4 regions of the Pseudomonas sp. C9D1 genome follow, and region 4 is predicted to be linked to each of the others. Evidence: riboswitches for the same ligand, from Rfam matches in the RefSeq annotation. Region 4 holds a riboswitch; each other region holds the start of a gene.
What was found. A riboswitch is a leader RNA that binds a small molecule or an ion and turns the genes downstream of it on or off. The one in region 4 is predicted to bind cobalamin.

Region 1: linked by a shared signal. The riboswitch ahead of cobG (precorrin-3B synthase) and the one ahead of ACXI0U_RS11285 (energy-coupling factor ABC transporter permease) in region 4 are both predicted to bind cobalamin.
Region 2: linked by a shared signal. The riboswitch ahead of ACXI0U_RS13200 (TonB-dependent receptor) and the one ahead of ACXI0U_RS11285 (energy-coupling factor ABC transporter permease) in region 4 are both predicted to bind cobalamin.
Region 3: linked by a shared signal. The riboswitch ahead of ACXI0U_RS27485 (CbtB domain-containing protein) and the one ahead of ACXI0U_RS11285 (energy-coupling factor ABC transporter permease) in region 4 are both predicted to bind cobalamin.

What each region holds. Positions count from the first base shown of each region.
Region 1 is NZ_JBSZIE010000002.1:4,236,534-4,239,417, reverse strand. Features, by position in the region: gene ACXI0U_RS27440 (cobalt-precorrin-5B (C(1))-methyltransferase) at 1-479, opposite strand, end outside; gene cbiE (precorrin-6y C5,15-methyltransferase (decarboxylating) subunit CbiE) at 524-1,729, opposite strand; cobalamin riboswitch at 1,811-2,000, shown strand; gene cobG (precorrin-3B synthase) at 2,086-2,884, shown strand, end outside.
Region 2 is NZ_JBSZIE010000002.1:1,074,493-1,077,376, forward strand. Features, by position in the region: gene ACXI0U_RS13190 (zinc-dependent alcohol dehydrogenase) at 1-279, opposite strand, end outside; gene ACXI0U_RS13195 (PaaI family thioesterase) at 283-726, opposite strand; cobalamin riboswitch at 978-1,179, shown strand; gene ACXI0U_RS13200 (TonB-dependent receptor) at 1,287-2,884, shown strand, end outside.
Region 3 is NZ_JBSZIE010000002.1:4,250,580-4,253,463, forward strand. Features, by position in the region: gene cobW (cobalamin biosynthesis protein CobW) at 1-681, opposite strand, end outside; cobalamin riboswitch at 778-971, opposite strand; cobalamin riboswitch at 1,030-1,241, shown strand; gene ACXI0U_RS27485 (CbtB domain-containing protein) at 1,344-1,526, shown strand; gene ACXI0U_RS27490 (CbtA family protein) at 1,537-2,244, shown strand; gene ACXI0U_RS27495 (cobalamin biosynthesis protein) at 2,318-2,728, shown strand; gene cobM (precorrin-4 C(11)-methyltransferase) at 2,725-2,884, shown strand, end outside.
Region 4 is NZ_JBSZIE010000002.1:655,137-658,020, reverse strand. Features, by position in the region: gene ACXI0U_RS11290 (TonB-dependent hemoglobin/transferrin/lactoferrin family receptor) at 1-1,169, opposite strand, end outside; cobalamin riboswitch at 1,517-1,710, shown strand; gene ACXI0U_RS11285 (energy-coupling factor ABC transporter permease) at 1,771-2,454, shown strand; gene ACXI0U_RS11280 (copper uptake system-associated protein) at 2,497-2,884, opposite strand, start outside.

The DNA of each region.
Region 1 (2,884 bases), 3.6 Mb from region 4:
AGCTCGGCGCCGCCCTGCACGCAGACGGTGACCTCGAAGCCGCCGGCGTGACCGCGCTCCTGGGCCAGGCGCGTGAGGTGCTCGGTCATCATCCGCCGTGGCACCGGGTTGATCGCCGGCTCGCCCACCGCCTGGGTCAGGCCCGGCTTGGTGACGGTGCCGACGCCGGGCCCGGCGTGGAAGCGCACCCCCGGTTCGACGGCCAGGCGCACCTGGGCATAGATCAGCGCACCGTGAGTCACGTCCGGGTCGTCGCCGGCATCCTTCAGGGTGCCGGCCTCGGCGCCGCCCTCGATCAGGCGGCAGAACTCCAGGCGCATGAGCACCTGCTGGCCCTTGGGCAGGACGATCTCCACCGCGTCGCTCGCCGCGGCGCCCAGCAACAGGCGCGCCGCCGCCAGGCTGGTGGCGGTGGCACAACTGCCGGTGGTGTAGCCGCTGCGCAGGGGCGCCGGCTGTTCGGGGGTTTCGTCACGCATGGCGGGATCGTGCAGGGCAGGACTCGGCGGCGCTCGGCGCCAACCTAGGCATCCTTGAGCACCTCGAGCAGGGTGATGGGCAGTGCCGAGCGCCAGGTGTCGAAGCCGCCCAGGGGCTGGGCCTGGGCGATGGCGATGCGGGTCAGCTCGCCGCCATGGGCTTCGCGGAAGGCCACCAGCACCGCCTCGCTCTGCAGGGTCACGGCATTGGCCACCAGACGGCCGCCGGGCTTGAGCTGGCGCCAGCACCGCTCCAGCACGCCGGGTTCGGTGACGCCGCCGCCGATGAACACGGCATCGGGCGCGGGCAGGCCGTCGAGGGCGGTGGGGGCCTGGCCGGCCACCAGGTGCAGGCCGGGCACGCCGAGGGCGTCGCGGTTGTGGCGGATATGTGCCTGACGGCCCTCGTCAGCTTCGACGGCGATGGCGCGGCAGGTGGGATGGGCGCGCATCCATTCGATGCCGATGGAGCCGCTGCCGGCACCCACGTCCCAGAGCAGTTGCCCGGGTTGCGGCGCCAGGCGCGCGAGGGTGATGGCGCGAACGTCGCGCTTGGTCAGTTGGCCGTCGTGGCGATAGGCGTCGTCGGGCAGGCCGCAGGTGAGCGGCAGACGCCGGGCCTGCTCGCCGGCGCGGCAGTCGATGGCCACCAGGTTGAGGGCGGCGACCTCCATGGCCGGCCACTCGCCGGCAATGCCGTCGATGCGCCGCTCGGCCGGGCCGCCCAGGTGCTCCAGCACGGTCATGGCGCTGGGGCCGAAGCCGCGTTCGTTCAGCAGGCCAGCGATAGCAGCGGGGCTTGCGCCGTCGTTGCTCAGCACCAGCAGGCGGGCGCCGTCATGCAGGTGCAGGTTGAGTGCAGCGAGGGGCCGCGCCACCAGGGAGACCAGGCTGGTGTCCTGCAGCGCCCAGCCCAGGCGCGCGGCGGCCAGGGAGGTGGACGAGGGCGCGGGTAGCACACGCAGCTCGTCGGCGGGCAGCTGCCGCGCCAGGCTGGCGCCGACGCCGAACAGCATCGGGTCACCGCTGGCCAGCACGCAGACCGGCGCGCCACGGCGTTGCAGCAGCGGCTCCAGGGAGAAGGGGCTGGGCCAGGCACTGCGCCGGGCGCGGATGCAAGGGGGCAGCAATTCCAGCTGGCGCGGGGCGCCCACCACCTCCTCGGCGGCCAGCAGCGCATGGCGCGCGGCCTTGCCCAGGCCGGCGTAGCCGTCCTCGCCTATCCCCACCAGCGTCAGCCAGGGCTGCATGCGTTTTTCCTCGTATCCGACCGTGCCGCGTCCGTTGGGCATCCGACAACCAGCCGCATCCCACAGCCGCGCAAAGCGGGCATAATAGCGCCCTTCACCGGTTGCCGGAGCGCCCACTGCGCCCGGCCTAAGAGGGAACACGGTCCAAGCCGTGGCTGCCCCCGCAACTGTATGCAGCGAGTTCTCGCGATCCGTGCCACTGGGAAACCGGGAAGGCCGCGACGGACACTGACCTGCCAGCCAGGAGACCTGCCGGTGACACCAGTCGCGTGTGCACGCATCGAGCGGGGTGTCTCGGTGCCAGGGTTCCCCGTGCGGGGAACACGGTCGCCGCGGCAACTGACCCGGTGACCACGGTGAAACAGGCTCCCTCCAGCGCTCCATCCGTCCGCCCCTCGGCCTGCCCGGGGTTGCTGCGCATCGTCCCGGCGAAGGATGGCGGCATCTGCCGCATCAAGCTGCCCTGCGGTCGCCTGCAGGCCGGCACGGCCGAAGCCCTGTCGATCGCCGCCCATGGCCATTCCGGCGGCGTGCTGGAAGCCACCAACCGCGCCAACCTGCAGATCCGTGGCGTGACCCCGGGCCGCGAACAGGCGCTGATCGCCGAGCTGCTGGCCATCGGCCTGGGCGCCGCCACGCCGGGCGCGGACGATGTGCGCAACCTGATGGTCAGCCCCGCCGCCGGGCTCGACCCGCAGGCGCTGCAGGACATCCGCCCCCTGGCCGCGCGCCTGCTGGCCCTGCTGGAAGACAACCCGCGCTTCCACGTGCTTTCGCCCAAGTTCGCCCTGCTGCTGGACGGCGGCGAAGCCCTGGCGATGCTCGACCACCCCAACGACATCTGGCTGGCCGCCATGGAGCCCGGCAAGGACGGCCTGTTCGCCTTCGGCCTGGCCGGCTGCCCGCCCCGCGAAACCGGCGACGCCCCCGCCCTGGCGGCGGTACCCGGCGCCCGGGTGCCGGCCCTGGTGGAGGCGCTGCTGGACCTCTTCCTCGAATTGGCCACGCCGCAGCAGGCCCGCATGCGCGACCTGCTCGGCAGCCTCGGCGCCGAGCGCTTGCTGGCCGAACTGCGCCAGCGCCTGCCCTTCCCGCTGCACGACGCGGGCAACTGGCGCCGCGCTGCCAGCGACCTGCGCCCCGTCGGCGTGCTGC
Region 2 (2,884 bases), 420 kb from region 4:
GCGGCAGGTGCCGCAGGCGATCTTCCAGGGCACCGAGACCAGGTCGCCGCGCTTCACCGTGGTCACCTGTGGGCCCACTTCCAGCACCTCGGCCACGCACTCGTGGCCCAGGGCGAAGGGCGGCTTGAACGGCGTCAGCCCGGCCACCAGGCGCCGATCGAGGTCGCAGGAGGCCGAGGCAATGGGCCGTACCAGCGCCGCCAGCGGCGAATCCAGCACCGGTGACGGTGCCTCCTCCCAGGCCAGGCGCCCCGCGCCCTTGACGATGAGTTCGCGCATGGCTCAGTCCCGCACGTTGAAGGTGGTGGTGGCGCGGGCGCAGAGCTTGCCGGCCGCGTCGCGGATATGGGCGTCGCACACCGCCAGGCTGCGGGTGCGCTCCACCAGCCAGCCCTCGACGCTGTACAGCTCGCCGACCTTGAGCGGGCGCAGGTACTTCACGCCCAGGTCCACCGTCGAATAGGGCGTGTCGGCAGCCAGAGTGGAGAACAGCGCCAGGGCCGCCGCACCGTCCAGGCAGGTGGCGGCGAAACCGCCGTGCACCGCGTTGGCCGGGTTGAGGTGGCGGGCATCCGGCCGCGCCTCGATGAAGACGCGTCCGGGCTCCACGCCCACCGCCTTCATCGCCATGGTGTCGCCGATGGCGGGTGCGGGCAGCTTGCCGGCGATCGCCGCCTGGAGGAGTTGCAGGCCCGAAGGCAGGGTTCTGTTGGGGGTATCGGTCATCACAGGGCTCCTGGCTCTGCCGGGGTCGGCGAGCGATTGCGGGATGGAGGGCCGGCAGCCCTCCACAGGGCCAGCGCGAGGGAATCGCCCTGCAGCCCGTGGACGGACGATACGTGAGCGCCAACCCTCAAATCAACATTGTTGATATGACAAAAAAGAAGGCATTCCGGCAAGGTCGACAGGGCTCTGGAACGGGCGTTTCCGCCATCTGCCGCAACACACTGGCGTTGACGCCCGGGCGTGTGGATGGTCATATGCGCGCCGTTCCAGGTGTCCCACGCCGTCGTGCGTGGGGTGAAACGGGAAGCCGGTGCGTCCTCAGGACCAGTCCGGCGCTGCCCCCGCAACGGTAAGCGAGCGCTGCATTCGAAACGCCACTGTGCACCTGCATGGGAAGGCGAATGCCGCGTGATCCTCGCAAGCCCGGAGACCGGCCTGGAGCATCGATAGGCAAACCCGCGGTGGGCGGGCACGGGCCGGTTTTCGCTTGGGCGCTCGCGCCTGCGCACGCCTTTGCATTCCCTCCGGGCTCCATTCATTCCTGACGTGATAGGAACGACATGTCCCGCACCTTCAGCTCCAACGCTCCGGCAAGCGCCGCCCTCGGCCTGCTCGCGCTCTCTATCTCCCTCGCCCTGCACGCCGAAGACGGCGCCCTGGCCCTGCCCGCCACCGCCGTCACCGGCCAGGCGGACGACGCCCCCATCAGCCTCGACACGCCGCTGCCCGCCGGCTCGCGCCTGGGCCTCTCCGCCCTGGAGACCCCGGCCAGCACCAGCAGCATCAGTGGCGAAGAGGTGCGCGGGCGCAACAACGCCACCGTACAGGACGCCGTGACCCGCTCCCCCGGCATCAGCAACATTGGCACCCCCGGCAACGGCGGCACCGCGCTCTCGGCCCGGGGCTTCACCGGCCACGCCTCGGTCATGCAGCTTCACGACGGCACGCGCTTCTACACCGGCATGGGCACCGTCACCTTCCCCACCGACCCGTGGATGGTCGAACGCATCGACGTGATCCGTGGCCCGGCCTCGGTACTCTACGGCGAAGGCGCCACCGGCGCGGTGATCAACGTGGTGCCGAAGAAGCCCTTCGAGGGCGAGATCCGCAACCGCCTGCGCCTGGGCTACGGCTCCGACGACCGCCAGCAGATGGCACTGGACAGCGGCGGCTCGCTCACCGACACCCTCAGCTACCGCCTCAACCTCAACCGCGAAACCAGCCACGGCTGGATCGACCGTGGCGACTCGAAGAACCTCGGCCTCAGCGCCGCCCTGCGCTGGCAGGCCCGCGACGACCTGGCCTTCACCCTGGCCCATGACCAGGGCGACCTCACGCCGATGAACTACTTCGGCACGCCGCTGATCGACGGCCACCTACGCGACAGCCTGAAGGAGAAGAACTACAACCTGCACAACGCCGAGCAGCACTACAACGACCAGTGGACCCGGCTCGTCACCGACTGGACCCTGGCCGAGGGCATCAGCGCCAGCAACCAGCTCTACCACATCAAGAGCCGCCGCTACTGGCGCAACGCCGAGGCCTACAACTGGGACGCCGGCCTGGGCCAGCTGGAGCGCGCCGAGAACCTGCGCATCAAGCACGAGCAGGAGCAGATCGGCGACCGCCAGACCTTCACCTTCGACCACTCGCTGTTCGGCCTCAGCAGCCGCACCCTGGTGGGCGCCGAGTTCAACCGCATCCGCTTCAACCTGCTGAACAACTCGCCCTACATCGATGTGGGCGGCAACTACGTCGACCCGTGGAACCCCACGCCCGGCTACTACCAGAGCGCCTCGGCCTACGGCCCGCACTCGCGCAGCGAAACCCGCACCGTCGCCCTGTTCGCCGAGAACCGCACCCAGTTCGACGAGCGCTGGTCCCTGGTCACCGGCATCCGCCGCGACCAGAACCACATCGACCGCAACGACCTGCGCGCGAACACCCGCAGCGACCGCAGCCTCTCCGGCGGCAACTGGCGCGCCGGCCTGGTGTTCGCCGCCACGCCGCAGCTGTCCTTCTATGGCCAGTACTCCACCAGCGAGGACGGGGTGAGCAACCTCATCACCCTCAGCCCCACCCAGCAGAAGATGGACCTCACCGAGTCCAAGCAGACCGAGTTCGGCCTCAAGCAGCAGTTCTGGGACGGGCGCGGCGA
Region 3 (2,884 bases), 3.6 Mb from region 4:
CAGCACGGAGAGCGGCAGCTTGCCGGCGCTGGCTTCGACGATCTTCACCGCCGGCGGTAGCTCCTCGGCCACCTCGGCGCGCACGGCGGCCAGGGCGTCGGCATCGAGCAGGTCGGCCTTGTTGAGGATCACCAGGTCGGCGCTGGCCAACTGGTCTTCGAAGAGTTCGTGCAGGGGCGACTCGTGGTCGAGGTTCGGGTCCTGCTTGCGCTGCTCGTCCACCTGCTCGGGGTGGGCGGCGAAGGTGCCGGCGGCCACGGCTGGGCTGTCGACCACGGTGATCACCGCGTCCACGGTGCAGGCACTGCGGATCTCCGGCCACTGGAAGGCTTGCACCAGGGGCTTGGGCAGGGCCAGGCCGGAGGTCTCGATGAGGATTTGGTCGAGGTCGCCACGGCGTGCCACCAGCTCGCGCATCACCGGGAAGAACTCTTCCTGCACGGTGCAGCACAGGCAGCCGTTGGCCAGCTCGAAGACGCGGCCCACGGCCTCTTCCTCGCTGCAGCCGATGGAGCATTGCTTGAGGATTTCGCCGTCGATGCCCAGCTCGCCGAACTCGTTGACGATCACCGCGATGCGGCGGCCCTCGGCGTTGTCGAGCATGTGGCGGAGCAGGGTGGTCTTACCGGCACCGAGGAAGCCGGTGACGATGGTGACGGGGAGTTTGGCCAGGGTTTTCATGCGCGGCAGCCCTTTGCTGGGAGTCGATCGGATCGGCGGGCGCGCGGGACGAGGGCACGGAGGGCCCGATTCGCCACCGGATCACCCCGCCCGGTTGTATGGAAATTCGCCGAGGCAGGTCTCCTGGCTCACAGCCTGGCGCGATGCGCCGTCCTTCCGCCTTCCCGCCCGATGGGCAGTGGCTGTGGATAGGACCTCAGCTGTTCACAGTTGCGGGGGCAGCCACGGCTTGGCCGTGTTCCCTCTTAGCCGCGGCGCACGGCCGCGGAACCTCGAAGGGCCGAAGGCTACGCAGGGCGGGGGCGGCGGTCAATCGCGGCGGTTGACGGCCAGTCGGACTCGTGATGTTCTTGTGCGGTTTTTTCAGGTGTCTCGCGCCGTCGCGCGCGAGGTGAAACGGGAAGTCGGTGTGCCCCAGGGCGAGTCCGACGCTGCCCCCGCAACGGTAAGCGCACGTAGGGATCTGTAAGCCACTGTGTCCGGCGGACATGGGAAGGCAAACCCGACCAGCCATGGCTGGCGTCGCAAGCCCGGAGACCGGCCTGATCACTTTTTTGGCAACCCGCGGTGGGCGGGCGCACGCCGGAAATGCGGTCCCCGCGCGGCCGCTTTCTTCGCACGCGTTCCTCTTGCCGACTCACCCGCATCGCAGAGGAAGCACCATGTCCAGCAGCACACTGAGCCATTCGGCCGCCGCCGTCCCCCTGTCCAAACGCCTGGCCATCGCCATCGGTGCCAGCCTCCTGGGCCTGTCGCTGGTGTACTTCGCCGGCTTCTCGCACATCGAGGCGGTGCACAACGCTGCCCACGATACCCGTCACAGCTCCGCCTTCCCCTGCCACTGAGGGCGCAACCGTGACCAAGCGCATCGCCCAGACCGCCGGGTTCGCCGGTCTCTTCGCCGCCATCGTGCTGACCCTGCTGCAAAGCCTGTGGGTCACCCCGCTGATTCTCCATGCGGAAACCTTCGAGAACTCGGCACCGGCCGAGCAGACCGAACACGCCCACGAGCACGCCGCCGGCGCGCCCGCCCATGAACACGACGCCGAAGCCTGGGCTCCCGCCGACGGCTGGCAGCGCACCCTGTCCACCGGTGGCGCCAACCTGGTGGTGGCCGTCGGCTTCGCCCTGCTGCTGGCCGCGCTGTTCAGCCTGCGCGGCCCGACCCGCGCCTGGCAGGGCCTGCTCTGGGGCCTGGCCGGTTTCGCCACCTTCGCCCTGGCGCCGTCCCTCGGCCTGCCGCCGGAGCTGCCGGGTACCGCAGCCGCCGACCTGGCCCAGCGCCAGGTCTGGTGGATCGGCACCGCCGCCTCCACTGCCGCTGGCCTGGCGCTGATCGCCTTCGGCCGCAACTGGGTCCTGCGCATCGTCGGCCTGGCGCTGCTGGTGATCCCCCATGTGGTCGGCGCACCGCAGCCTGAAGTGCATGCGAGCCTGGCGCCGGAAGCGCTGGAGCACGAGTTCATCGCCGCCTCGCTGGTGACCAACGCGCTGTTCTGGGGCGCCCTGGGTTGGGCCGCTGCCTGGCTGTACCAGCGCTCCGCGAGCCAAGACCTGGCGTGAGCCGGGCTTCGCTGCCGATCGACCCCGCGCAGGGCCCAGCCCTTCGCGGGGTTTTGTTTTGTGAGGCCGGGCGATGACCCTGGTGGCCGGCCTCGGTTGCCGGCGCGGCTGCTCGGAGCAGGAGCTGCGCGCGCTGCTCGACGCTGCCCTGGCCGAGTACGAACTTGTACCCGGCGATCTCAGCGCCCTGGCCAGTGTCGACAGCAAGGCCGATGAGCCGGGGTTGCAGGCGCTGGCGCTGACCCTTCGCTTGCCCCTGGCGCTGTTGCCGGCGGCGCAGCTGGCGGCCTGCGAGGGGCGCCTGTCCGGCCTGTCGGCCATCGCCCTGCGGGAAACCGGCAGCCCCGGCATCGCCGAAGCCGCCGCGCTGGTACAGGCCGAAGCCCTGGCCGGCCGCCCGGCGCGGTTGCTGGTGGAGAAACGCCGCAGTGCCAACGCCACCTGTGCGCTGGCCTGCACCCTTGAGGATGTGGATACCCCATGACGGTCTATTTCATCGGCGCCGGCCCCGGCGATCCGGAGCTCATCACGGTCAAGGGCCAGCGGTTGATCCGCAGTTGCCCGGTGATCCTCTACGCCGGTTCCCTGGTGCCGGAAGCGGTGCTGGATGGGCATAGCGCCGAGCGGGTGGTGAACACCG
Region 4 (2,884 bases):
CGCGCGCGCATCTTGCCGTCCGGCAGCACCGAGTTGGCCTGGCCGGCGGAGGTGTTCTCGGCAGTGTCCTCGTAGTAGTCCAGGCCGTAGGTGAGGCGTTGGCGGTAGTCCTCGCCCAGTTCGAAGGTGGTGGTGTTCTGCAGGCTGCCGCCGTCCGTGCGGGTCATGCCCGAGGTGTCCGGCTGGGGCGGTGTGGAGCGGCTATGGCCCGACAGGCTATAACGGGTGCGATAGAGGGAGAGCCTGCCATCCAGCAGGGCCCGGTCGGCATCGTGGAACAGCCAGTTGCCGGTGTACTGCTCCTGGCGGCGGTGGCTGTCCTGATCGAAAGGGAAAAGCAGGTTGCCGCCGGGGTTGGTGGGGCCGGTGAAGTCGTCGTCGAAGGTCTGCCGGCCCAGCTCCAGGCGGTTCAGGTCCCCCAGGTTGAGCCCCGCCTTGAACAGGCTGGCGGTGAGGTCGCCATCGTTGGGGTATTCGGCATCCGTACCGCCCTTGGCAGTGTGAATGGTGCCGTAGTCGCGGTAGGTGGCGCTGGCGAGCACATCGCCCTGGTCGTTCAAGGCCGCAGCGGTGAGGTTGGTGGAGGCGGATTCGTCGCCGCTGCGATAGCTCACTTTGGCGCGGCCACCGAAGGTTTGCCCGGGGGCGACGAAGTCTTCCGCCGCCAGTGTCTCGAATGCCATTACGCCACCCAGCCCGCCGCTCCCGTAGGCGGCCGACATCGGGCCGCGCACCACGTCGATCTGGCGGATGAAATCCGGGTCGAGCAGCAGGGGGCTGTTCACGCCGCCTTCGTTGTTACGCCGGGCGCCATCCACGCTGAGGATGATGCGCGGCCCTTGCAGGCCACGGATGGCAGGGCTCTGCGAAGCCGGGCGCGGGCCGCCGCCGACGTTCACGTTGGGCAGGCTGCGCAGTACGCGGGAGAGGGTGTCCGCCTGGGCGTCGTCGAGGTTCTCGCGGTCGACCGTGGAGACCGAGGCGGGCAGGGCGAAGCTGCTGTTGGCGCTACGTGTGGCGGTGACCGTGGTGCTGTCGAGCACCAGCGTGGGGCGCTCCTCGGCCTGGAGTTGCCCGCATGCCGCCAGCAGCAATGGCCAGGCCGTGGCAGGCCCCATGGACAGCGTGCGGCGCAACCACAGGGGACGAAACGATGCAGAGACAACCATGCCTTTTCCCTTCTCTCGCAGACTCTCGGGCGCCCTTGCGGGTGCACCGGTTGATCCGGGAACGGCGGCGTTCCTTGAGCGCCTCGAGGTATCCGATCCCTGGATGGTGGCCGGGCACCCGAGGGGTGCCCGCATGCGGTCGGGCTGCCGATCCATGGGATTGGTCAGCCCGGGACGGGAAACTAGCAAGGCCGGCGCCGGGGCTTAACTGCGACGTTCCACCGCAGGCCGCCGTGCCGCTCGTCCCGAGCGACCGCCTCAGGCCCGGGGCGTGATGACCCTGTGGCGAGCTGTCGCACCCCCGGTGATCGGGGTTCAAGGATTTCTATGCCGCCGTGGCGGGAATCGGTACCATTTCCGCCGATGGTTTTCCGGGTGCCCCGGAACTAAGAGGGAACATGGTCGGCGAGATGCCCAAGCCATGGCTGCCCCCGCAACTGTGAGCAGAGCGCGATGCCCGATGTACCACTGGCGACGGCTGGGAAGGTGGGTTGAGCGGTGAACTGCGAGCCAGGAGACCTGCCATCAGCAAGCGGGCGAAAGCCCGGCCCCCTTAGTCATCCCTATCGTCGCGCGGTGGGCGCGGCACGGAGCACCACCCATGCATATCGAACCTGGCGTCGTAGAAGGCGCGAAGATCTTCCTCAGTTATGGCACGGCAGTAGCGGCTTTTGGCCTGACGGCCAAGATGGCCGTCGACAGCATCCGCCGCAACGGCGGTGTGACCGCGCTGGCGCTGCGCAGTTTGATCACCACAGCCCTGGTGTTCTGCTTCTTCGAGGTGCTGCCGCACCACGCGGTGGGCGTCTCCGAGGTCCACCTGATTCTCGGCTCGACCTTGCTGCTGATGTTCGGTGCGGGGGCGGCGGCGGTCGGGCTGGCTGCCGGGCTGCTCATCCAGGGCCTGTTCTTCGCGCCCTTCGACCTGCCCCAGTACGGCATGAACGTCACCACCCTGCTGGTGCCGCTGTGGGGCATCAGCCTGCTGGCGAACCGTCTCATTCCGTCTGCTACGCCCTATGTGGAAACGCGCTACACCCAGGCCTTGGCGCTGTCCACCGCCTATCAGGGCGGCATCGTCGCCTGGGTCGGGTTCTGGGCCTTCTACGGGCATGGTTTTTCCAGCGAGACCCTGGCCTCCGTCGGCACCTTCGGCATCGCCTACATGAGTGTGATCCTGGTGGAGCCCCTGATCGACCTGGGCGTGCTGGCTCTGGCCAAGGCGCTGTCGCGCTACAGCAAAGGCCCGCTGTTCAACGTGCGTTTGCACCACGCGGCTGCTTGAGTGCAAGCCGGGTGCATGTCCTCGCATGCACCCGGCCCCAGGTCAGTGTTGCGGGTCACCGTGCCCGGCGTGAGCATCCACGCGCACGATGCCCTTGAAGCGCGAGAACTGCCGGACCCGTTCCGGCGCTATCACCGACTCCGCCGTGCGTACGGCTCGCAATAGGTCGCTCGCTTCTCGCTGGGCCAGCCCGGCATCCTTCAGGGTCGCTTCGTCGAGCAGTCCGTCGCCCGCGCACAGCACCACTTTCCAGTGATCCTGCACGCGTGTGAGCAGGGCGCGCCCACCTCGTTCCGCTTGCGTCCAGCCCGCTATGGCGTAGTCGCCTTCCAGGGTCACCGGGCCGACGTCCAATGCCGCCTCCGGGCGCTCCCAGGTGTGTTTCATCAGGTGCTCGATGGCTTGTCGGTCCGCTTGGCTGTCGGCCAGT